Regions from separate parts of the Enterococcus sp. DIV0755b genome, predicted to be linked through region 2. Evidence: predicted binding sites of a transcription regulator. Region 2 holds the regulator's gene; each other region holds the start of a gene.
What was found. Region 2 encodes NrdR, which represses ribonucleotide reductase genes. Its sites were predicted from a motif close to ACACNATATATNGTGT; they were not measured.
Positions count from the first base shown of each region.

Region 1: a site for NrdR is predicted at 1,259-1,274, ahead of nrdH (glutaredoxin-like protein NrdH). Genes of this name have one in related genera too.
Region 3: a site for NrdR is predicted at 1,945-1,960, ahead of IGI65_RS00345 (deoxynucleoside kinase). Genes of this name have one in related genera too.

Region 1 is NZ_JBIOQN010000001.1:2,667,295-2,670,581, forward strand. It holds gene feoB (ferrous iron transport protein B) at 1-535, opposite strand, end outside; gene IGI65_RS12875 (FeoA family protein) at 537-1,007, opposite strand; gene nrdH (glutaredoxin-like protein NrdH) at 1,343-1,567, shown strand; gene nrdE (class 1b ribonucleoside-diphosphate reductase subunit alpha) at 1,748-3,287, shown strand, end outside.
Region 2 is NZ_JBIOQN010000001.1:2,046,787-2,050,073, forward strand. It holds gene IGI65_RS09800 (replication initiation and membrane attachment family protein) at 1-1,358, opposite strand, end outside; gene nrdR (transcriptional regulator NrdR) at 1,377-1,853, opposite strand; gene coaE (dephospho-CoA kinase) at 2,256-2,852, opposite strand; gene mutM (DNA-formamidopyrimidine glycosylase) at 2,858-3,287, opposite strand, start outside.
Region 3 is NZ_JBIOQN010000001.1:46,499-49,785, reverse strand. It holds gene mvaD (diphosphomevalonate decarboxylase) at 1-520, opposite strand, end outside; gene mvk (mevalonate kinase) at 513-1,448, opposite strand; gene IGI65_RS00345 (deoxynucleoside kinase) at 1,979-2,638, shown strand; partial or broken gene IGI65_RS00340 (magnesium transporter CorA family protein) at 2,727-3,287, shown strand, end outside.

The DNA.
Region 1 (3,287 bases), 620 kb from region 2:
CTAGGCGATCATCATAAGTTGGATAGGTTGTTTCTGGCGGAAATTTTTCAGCCACTAAAGTACTCTGGTGAATTAATTCTTCTAAGCCTTGTTTTTTTAACGCACTCATACTGACAACTGGAATACCTAAACCATAAGCTAACTTAGCAATATTAATAGTTTTACCGCTTTTTTTGACTAAATCCATCATATTCAAACCTAAAACGATTGGAATACCAGTTTCCATGAGTTGTGTCGTTAAGTAGAGATTGCGCTCTAGATTCGTCGCATCAACGATATTAATAATCGTATTGGGCATACCGGTTAAAAGGTAATCTCTTGCGACAATTTCTTCTGGGGTATAAGGGGATAATGAATAAATTCCAGGTAAATCTTGGATAGTAATATTTTTTTGCTTTTTTAAACTACCTGATTTACGTTCAACTGTTACCCCTGGCCAGTTTCCCACCGACTGCATGGATCCTGTTAATTGATTAAACGTACTCGTTTTACCACTGTTGGGATTACCTGCTAAAGCAAATTGCAGCTGATTCATCCTATCCCTCCTTAATTAAAGCTACTAAAATATATTCTGCTTCACTTTTACGCAACGACAATTCGTAACCTCGTAAATTAATTTCAATCGGATCACCTAAAGGCGCTAATTTTCGTACTGTTAAAAGCACGTTTTTAGTTAAGCCCATATCCATCAGACGGCGCTTAACTGCCCCTTCACCAAATATTTTAATTACTTTTCCTTTATCGCCGACCGCTAATTGATCCAACGATAAGATTTCACTTTTTTCAATCGCTGGTTCCACACAAATAGCTGCTAGTATGCTTTGATCTAGAGCCAACCGAGTATTTTGCACTAATACGATTCCATCTTGTCCCTTACTTTTTAATAAGACTACCTGACTTCCAGGCAACAAACCTAAGTTTTGCAAATGTTTTTGAACTTCAGTAGGCGCTGCTACTTTTTTCACAATAAACGTTTGATTTGGTGCGACTTCTGCTAACTTTTGCATTATTACTCCTTTATAAAGAAAAACCCAATTGCGACTGATAATTATTCTCATTTAGAATAAGGTTTGTCACGCTTAAAGTCAATAAAATCGACAAAATTGTAATATTTTTCACATAGTAATAATTATTCTTGTTTCGAGCTAGACCACTTCATTTTCGTCTCATGAAAACGAGAAAGAAAACTTGTCCTTGTGCTATTGGAAACACTTAATCAACACAAAACCACAATGTATAGTATGTTTAATATTACAAAACACAATATCTAGTGTTTTTTGATTGACATTTACTACCACTTCTCTATACTGAGTATATAAAGAATTTTAAGGAGGCAACTATTATGACTATCACTTTATTTTCTAAAAACAACTGTATGCAATGTAAAATGACTAAACGCTTTTTAACTGAAAATCACGTCAACTTTAAAGAAGTTAATATAGATGAAGAACCTACCGCATTGAACTTTCTAAAAGAACAAGGTTTCCAAAGTGTACCGGTAACGACTGCAGGCGAGACTACAATTATCGGCTTTAGACCTGATCAATTACGCAGTCTTGCTTCTTAAACACAATTAATTAAGGTTGTACCGCAGTTAAGATAGTACTGGACAGTTACACTAGTGTTTTTTAAACACGTGTTGCATATTTTACCAGTTGCTTTTTTTATTATTTCAAAATCTGCGGGACACCTTCTTTTTTTCGCATTTTTTTATCTTAAGAGTCTGAAAAAGAAAGTTGGTCCTTCCATGAGTTTAAAAGAGCTTAAAGATGTCAGCTACTATAAGCTGAATAACGAAATTAACCGACCTGTTGACGGTCAAATCCCTTTAAATAAAGATCAAGAAGCATTGGCAGCATTTTTTAGCGAAAATGTTCTTCCTAATACAAAGCAATTTGCTACTTTTAATGACAAATTGGATTATTTAGTCGCTGAGGATTATTTAGAAACAGAATTTTTGACGAAATATTCTCAAGCATTTATCACGAAACTTTATGACTTTTTATTAGCCCAAAATTTCACTTTTAAATCATTTATGGCAGCTTATAAATTTTATTCCCAATACGCCTTAAAAACTAACGATGGTGCTTTTTATCTAGAAAATTATGAAGATCGTGTTGCCATTAACGCCTTGTATTTTGCCGATGGTGATGAAGAATTGGCAATGACTTTAGCCGATGAAATGATTCACCAACGCTACCAGCCGGCTACCCCTTCATTTTTAAATGCTGGTCGTAAGCGTCGGGGAGAATTAGTTTCTTGTTTCCTTATTCAAATTACTGATGATATGAACTCGATCGGGCGCGGTATTAATTCTGCATTACAACTTTCCCGCATTGGTGGCGGTGTTGGTATTACGTTATCAAACTTACGGGAAGCTGGCGCACCAATTAAAGGATACGAAGGTGCAGCTAGTGGTGTTATGCCCGTTATGAAGCTGTTTGAAGATTCTTTTAGTTACTCCAATCAACTCGGCCAACGCCAAGGTGCCGGCGTGGTTTATTTAAACGTCTTTCATCCTGACATCATGGCTTTCTTATCTGCCAAAAAAGAAAATGCGGATGAAAAGATTCGGGTTAAAACATTATCTCTAGGTGTTTTAGTGCCGGATAAATTTTATGAATTAACTCGCAAGAATGAAGATATGTACTTGTTTAGTCCTTATAGTGTTGAAAAAGAATACGGTGTACCTTTTTCTTATGTTGACATCACCAAAGAATATGATAATTTGGTCAAAAACCCTAATATCCGGAAACAAAAAATCAAAGCGCGGGAATTAGAAAATGAAATTTCTAAATTGCAACAAGAATCTGGTTATCCTTATATTGTCAATATCGACACCGCCAACCGTGAAAATCCGATTGACGGCAAAATTATTATGAGTAATTTATGTTCAGAAGTTTTACAAGTCCAAACCCCTTCTGTTTTAAATGGTCGTCAAGAATATGAAGTTTTAGGAACTGATATTTCATGTAATTTAGGTTCCACAAATATTGTCAACTTAATGGATAGTCCTGATTTTGGTAAATCAGTTAGAGCGATGACTCGCGCATTGACTTTTGTAACGGATAACTCGCATATTGATGTGGTTCCCTCTATTGCCAATGGGAACCAGCAGGCTCATACGATTGGACTTGGCGGTATGGGTTTACACACTTTCTTTGCCAAAAATCATTTGGTGTATGGTTCCAAAGAGTCTGTTGAATTTACCGATATTTATTTTATGTTATTAAACTATTGGACCCTAGTGGAAAGTAACAAAATCGCTAAAGAACGCCAGCAATCTT
Region 2 (3,287 bases):
TCATCATTAAAGTACTCTTGCATCATTTTATCAATTTCAGCTTTACGGCTAGGATCACTGCTAGCCTGATTTTTTGACCAGTCGGGTAAGTCTTCTTTTTTCACAATATTTTGAGGACGTCCACTTGTTTTTTTCCGTTGTTCTTTAGCAACTTGTTTTTCTTTGACAGTTGTTCTGACATACAAAATCGCTTCTTCTGGTGTCTTGAATTTATTTTGCGACCAGTCGTTAGCGATCTGATTGGTTAACGCTTGGGGTAATTGTGCTTTATTTTGCACTACCAATAAGTAATTTAACAAGATATTAATTACAGCAGGCGGTAACGGTGATTTACTTACTAAGTCGGTTAATAACCATTCTTCATTTTTGGTTACATAACCACCTTTAGCCGCTTTTAGCGCTGTTAAATACTCCATCGGTGCCAAACGTTCACTATCAAGAATGGTCTGCCAATCAGCTTGCGTAAAACCTTGAGCCATCAAGGTATTTTTTCTTCTTATCTGCTCATCACTTTGATAATTTTGGTTGGTTTGTTTTTTATCAGGTAACAGATGCTGGCTTTGTTTATAAACGATATTTTTTAATTTTCGCTGATCGATCACACCATCTGTCAGAGCCACCGCTTCAGCCATCAAATTAGTTAATTGCAATTCATCATAGCCAAACAACTCGTGGTATAAAAGTAAACTCTTTTTCAAAGTATCGGTCAATTGGGCAGGATTAATAAATTTTTTGGTGGCTAAATCTCGTAATAACGGCCAGTTTAGCTGTTTATCGTCTAAAGGTAATTGACTTGTCTGCTCGTTTGCTAAAGCACTTGTAGTTTTCTCTACTAGGCTTTGATTGGCTTGATATTCGCTTTGAGAAAAATTATAAACAGAACCAAACTTTGCCGTGACCTCCTGGAAGCCATCCGTGTTAATCACAAGAGAATTAAAACGTCGATTTAACTGGCGAAACTTACTTTGACCAACTTTTACGACTAATAAAAAAGACATCAGTTCATCTTTTAAAAATTCTTTTGGAGCCAGTGGTTCTGTTAAAACATATAAAAAGGCCACTTCTGGTTGTTCTTTATAATACGTTTTTAACAGACCAATTCCTTCTAAACGCTTTTTAGCAATCTTCATGGTGCCAATTCCCATGTCTAATGCATTAAGCAATTCCAGGTGAGTATATTTTTCTTGTGTATCTTCAAAGTCTTGTAATAAACAAAAATACAAAGCCAAAGCATCTGCGCCAATAATTGGTTGGTACAAATTGACTAAAGCCTTTTGTCCTTCACTAGTGAGGGGAACACTTTTTTTTACTTCATAAACAGTTTTTGGTTGTAAGTTGGCTTCATAAGCATATTCCAAAAAATGCAGCCTCCAATTTTATTGTGTTTCATCTTTTCCGTTAGCTTTTGCCACGATATCCTGTAATTCTTTCAAGAAAACTGACATATCTTTAAATTGGCGGTAGACGCTGGCAAAACGAATATAGGCGATTTCATCAACATCCACCAAATCTTCCATGACATATTCGCCGATTAAAGTCGTCGATACTTCATTTTCACCTAATGAGCGTATCCGATTTTCTACATGATCAACAATTTGTTCCATCTGCTCCATTGCAACCGGTCGTTTTTCAGCTGAACGAATCAGCCCACGTAAAATTTTCTCGCGGTTAAATTCTTCTCGTTCACCGTTTTTTTTGATCACTAATAAAGGAGCTGCTTCAATTTTTTCAAAAGTAGTAAAACGAAAGCCACAATTTTCACATTCTCTTCTTCTTCTGATTGTACGGCCATCATCGGTTTGACGGCTATCGACCACCCGTGAACTATTATGGTGACATTTTGGACAACGCATCTTCTCACCTCATTTAATTTCTAGGAATTTTGCTTATATTATAACAGAAAAAATTTGTGTTGTATTGTCTTGTACCTAAGAAAAGACTGGATTTATCTGCTTTTAATAGATTATTTTAAAAACTGATAAACTTTTTAGAAAATAGTTTTGGCTATTTATTTTATTGTCAATAACACAGTCCCTTTGTAGTTTTAAAGGGTTCGACTAAAAAAGGAAATAAAGTCGAGGCTATCATTTGCATCTAGCAAAAGTATTTCGCAAAAAAACTGATGAAAAATTTCCACTTATTAAAGTAGACGTTATTTTCAGAAGACGATTCACATTAATAAAAATGAGGTGCGACAAGACTTTTGTCACACCTCACACCTTACATATTATTAAAAAGAATAAAGCAAATTATGGTTACTTTTCAAAATGATTTTCCAACCAATTTAATACTTGTTGCACCGTTTCTTCTTTACTGCCGTTATTATCAAAAACAGTATCAGCTAACGCTCTTTTTTTAGCTAATGGCATTTGGCTATTAATTTTTGCTTCTGCGGTTTTTTCATCAATATTATCTCGCGCCATCAGTCGTTTTTTTTGTTGCAAAAAATCAACATACACTACTGCAACTTCATCCATATAATGATCATAATGACCTTCATACATTAACGGAATATCGGCAATAACTAACGGACTTTTGTTTTTCCAAAAAGCCATCTCCGCTTTTATCTGCTGACGCAAATACGGATTTAGTATACGATCCAGTTGCTGACGTTTATCGCTGTCTTGAAAGACTATTTCCCCTAATTTTTTGCGATTTAGTTCACCTGTTGGTAATATCACTTCTAAACCAAAGGCTGCTTTAATCGCTGCTAGGGCTGGTTTTCCAGGCTCTACAATTTGTCGTGCGACAATATCACCGTCCACAATTGGAAAGCCCTTTTCTTTAAAAACATTGACAACGGTACTTTTACCACTAGCAATACCACCGGTAATTCCTAAGATAAATCCCATGCTATTCACCTCATGCTTAATTTTTGGCAGTGGGGACATAAGTGCGTACCGCGTTGTGCCACTTTAATTTTTTCAATTGGTGTTTGACAACGGGGACATGGTTGACCGGTTTTGCCATAAACATTTAATGACAGTTGAAATTTACCCGCTTCTCCTAAGGCATTCAAGTAAGTGCGCACAGTCGTTCCGCCAGCAGCTACAGCTCTTTGTAAAACATCAATAATAGCTAAACGTAACTGTTTAATTTCTAAATCCGTTAATGTATCACAAGGCTGCATAGGATGAATTTTAGCCTGCCACAAAGCTTCATCTACATAAATATTTCCTAAACCTGTCACCATTTTTTGATCGAGTAAGGCTGGTTTAATTTCTCGCTTTGTTTTAGCGAGGCTTTCTTTAAAGGCGGCTAATTTAAAAGTTTCCGGCGTTGGTTCT
Region 3 (3,287 bases), 2.0 Mb from region 2:
CATCTTCCCAGCCACTACTTGGTACAGGTTCTGCAAAAGAAGTTTCATCACTGGTGCCTTTTTGCCATTCTACAAACCCAGGGAAAATACTGCGACAGGCCGAACCTGAACCGCGGCGGGCCAAACGAGACAAATCTTTGTCAGATAAATTTAGTTGCAGCGCTTGATTACAAGCTGCCGCAAGCGCCGCTAAGCCACTGGCAGAAGATGCTAAACCAGCAGCGGTTGGCACATGATTGTAACTTTTAACTTCTGCAAAAAGTGGACAATCAGCTTTTTTACGAACTAAATCTAAAAAGCGACTAATTTTTGTTGTTCCCGCTTCATCTTGTAAGACATCATCTAAATAGAAAATATCTGTAGTCAATTCCTCTGAAAAGGTGACCGATGTCTCAGTATAAAAAGCATCAAGGGTCAAAGAAAGACTATTGTTCATGGGAATAATTAAATCTTCATCGGCTTTGCCCCAGTATTTGATTAAAGCGATATTGGTATGTGCTTTGGCACTTCCTTTAAGCATATTGATAAACTCCTAATTCTTGAATCCAAGTTGCTTTGGCACCTTGGTTAGTTAATGCGGTAGCAATTTTTTTAGCCGTGGTGTAATCAGCAGCTAAGGCAATCATACAGCCGCCTTTACCGCCACCAGTTAATTTTGCGCCGAGTGCACCATTTTTTGTGGCTACAGCAATTAAATTATCTAGTGTTTGATCGCTTACTTGTAAAGCAGCTAAATTTTTTTGAGCGGCATTCATTAATTCGCCCAAATAACGGGCTTGATTATTTAAAATCGCCTGTTTGGCTTTTAAAGTCAAATCACCAAGTTCTTTAATCAAAGCGCTAGTGGTCTTTTTATCTTGTTCAAAGCGCTGTGCTACTGCTTTGACTGTCTGGCGCGTTTTACCCTTGACGCCAGTGTCGGCGACAATTAAAAAAGCGCTAAGGTTAATAGGAAAAGTTTCAAAAGCGGCACCTTTTTGAAATAAGATTGGTTCACTGCCGGCAGTCGCAGCGGCATCGATACCACTGGGATTACCATGAGAAATTTTCTCCGCATAATTCACATACTTTAACAGTGTTTCATGGCTCACGGGTGAATTTTGCCAATCAAAAAAAGCGCGGGTAATCGCTACCGCCACTGCAGCGCTAGAACCCATCCCTCTTTCTGCGGGGATTGTACTTGAAATGGTAATTTGCACAGGGGGAGCAGTGAAATCGTGCCGTAATTGACGAATCAATGTTTTAATATTCTCCAAACTTTTGGGTGCTTTGATAAGGGGGCCAACAAAATAGCCAGAACGTAATTGATCATAAGGATGGTCTGTTATTTCAGCTGTTACATGGGTTGGTTGAAAAGGAAAGGCAATCGCTGCTTCACCATAAACTACAGCGTGTTCACCCATCAAAATAATTTTACCATTGGCATTCCCTTCACCACTGGATTTCATGCAAATGCCTCATTTCTACTTTATTTTTTAAGTTTTTATCTATTCCGCATGCTAATTTGTGACATGCGAGCAAATATTCTTTTCGTCTACTTTAAAATATTGCGCTTTTCACTCTTAAGAAACAATAGTTTTATTATCTTTATTAGCTGTCAGAAGATATTTGCTGATTTTTTCTATTAGAAAATTATGTACTGCTTGTCTATTCTACTAAAAATTTGCTGAATCGTTAAGGCTTTATGAAAAATTTCAAGGCTTTTCAATTTTTTCTTAATAGTTTTTTTTAACTTCTTTTTCTAATTTACGCTTTTAAAAGCTAAAAATATAGAAAGTTGTCTTTACTAAATTAAATTAAAAGTAAAATAATTAATAGCACTTTGGATTGATTTTGAAACCGCACGGCGAATAGATTTTGACAAATAAGTCGGTATTTTGGTGAGTATTTTCTTATTTGACGTAACTAAATGTTGTGGGGTATAGTGTTGCAAGTAGTGATAAACCACAATATTTAGTGATAGGTGAGTTGGAGGTCCATGAGTGTGATTGTATTAGCAGGTACCATTGGCGCAGGTAAATCAAGTTTAACTGAAATGATAGCCAATCATTTAAACAGTGAGGCATTTTATGAATCAGTTGATGACAATGAAGTTTTGCCACTGTTTTATCAAGATCCAAACAAATATGCGTTTTTATTGCAAATCTACTTTTTGAATAAGCGCTTTGATAGTATTAAACAAGCATTACGCCATGAAGATAATGTGTTGGATCGTTCAATTTATGAGGATTCATTGTTATTTCATTTAAATGCCGATTTAGGCCGTGCGACAGAAACAGAAGTACAAGTGTATGATGAATTGTTAGCCAATATGATGCAAGAATTGCCTTATGCGGCGCAAAAAAAACATCCTGATTTGTTAGTTCACATCAAAGTTTCTTTTGAAACTATGTTAGCTCGGATTAAAAAACGGGGTCGTGATTTTGAACAGTTAGAATATGATCCAAGTTTATATGATTATTATAAAGAATTAAATCAGCGATATGATGCATGGTTTGAAAATTATCATGAAAGTCCGAAATTGCAAATTGATGGGGACTTATTGAACTTTGTAGAAGATGAAGCAGCTGCAAAAGAAGTCATTCAATTGATTGATGATAAATTGGCAGAAATTCGTCAAATGGAGTTTATTGGTTAAAGGAAAAAACGCTAGAATCCAGACTTATGAGTAGGGATTCTAGCGTTTTTTGTTATAATTAGACTAAGTAGATAAGGCGGGGTGAAAAATGGAACATAAACGAGAGTTTAATAATGGCGCCTCATTTTGGGTACAAGTCGATAACCATAGTGTTACGACCTTGACAGAGCTGCAAGAAAAATACCAACTAAGTGATGAGATGCTAACCTATTCATTAGATAAAAACGAACGTGCTCGCGTGGAGTATGACGCAGAAGAACACGCTTTTTTATTAGTCTATAATGTGCCGCACCGGCATAAAACAGATAATCACTATGAGACAAGCCCGATGACATTTATCATTAAAGAACATCATCTGTTTTCATTTACGACAGACCATACTGGCTATGTCACGGATATGATGGAAAATTTATTGCATAAAAGCAGTAATCAAAGCGAATATAGTTTACTTTTTCATACCCTTTTTTTAATTTCAGATTCCTTTTTTCCTTTAATTGAAGAAGTGAATAGTGAAAGGATGCGCTTGAATCAATAACTAAGAGAACGCACCACGAATAAGAACTTGCTGGAACTGTCTGACCTTGAAATTGGGTTAGTTTATTTAGTAACTGCGACAAAGCAAAATGCGGTTTTGTTGCAACAAATTCGA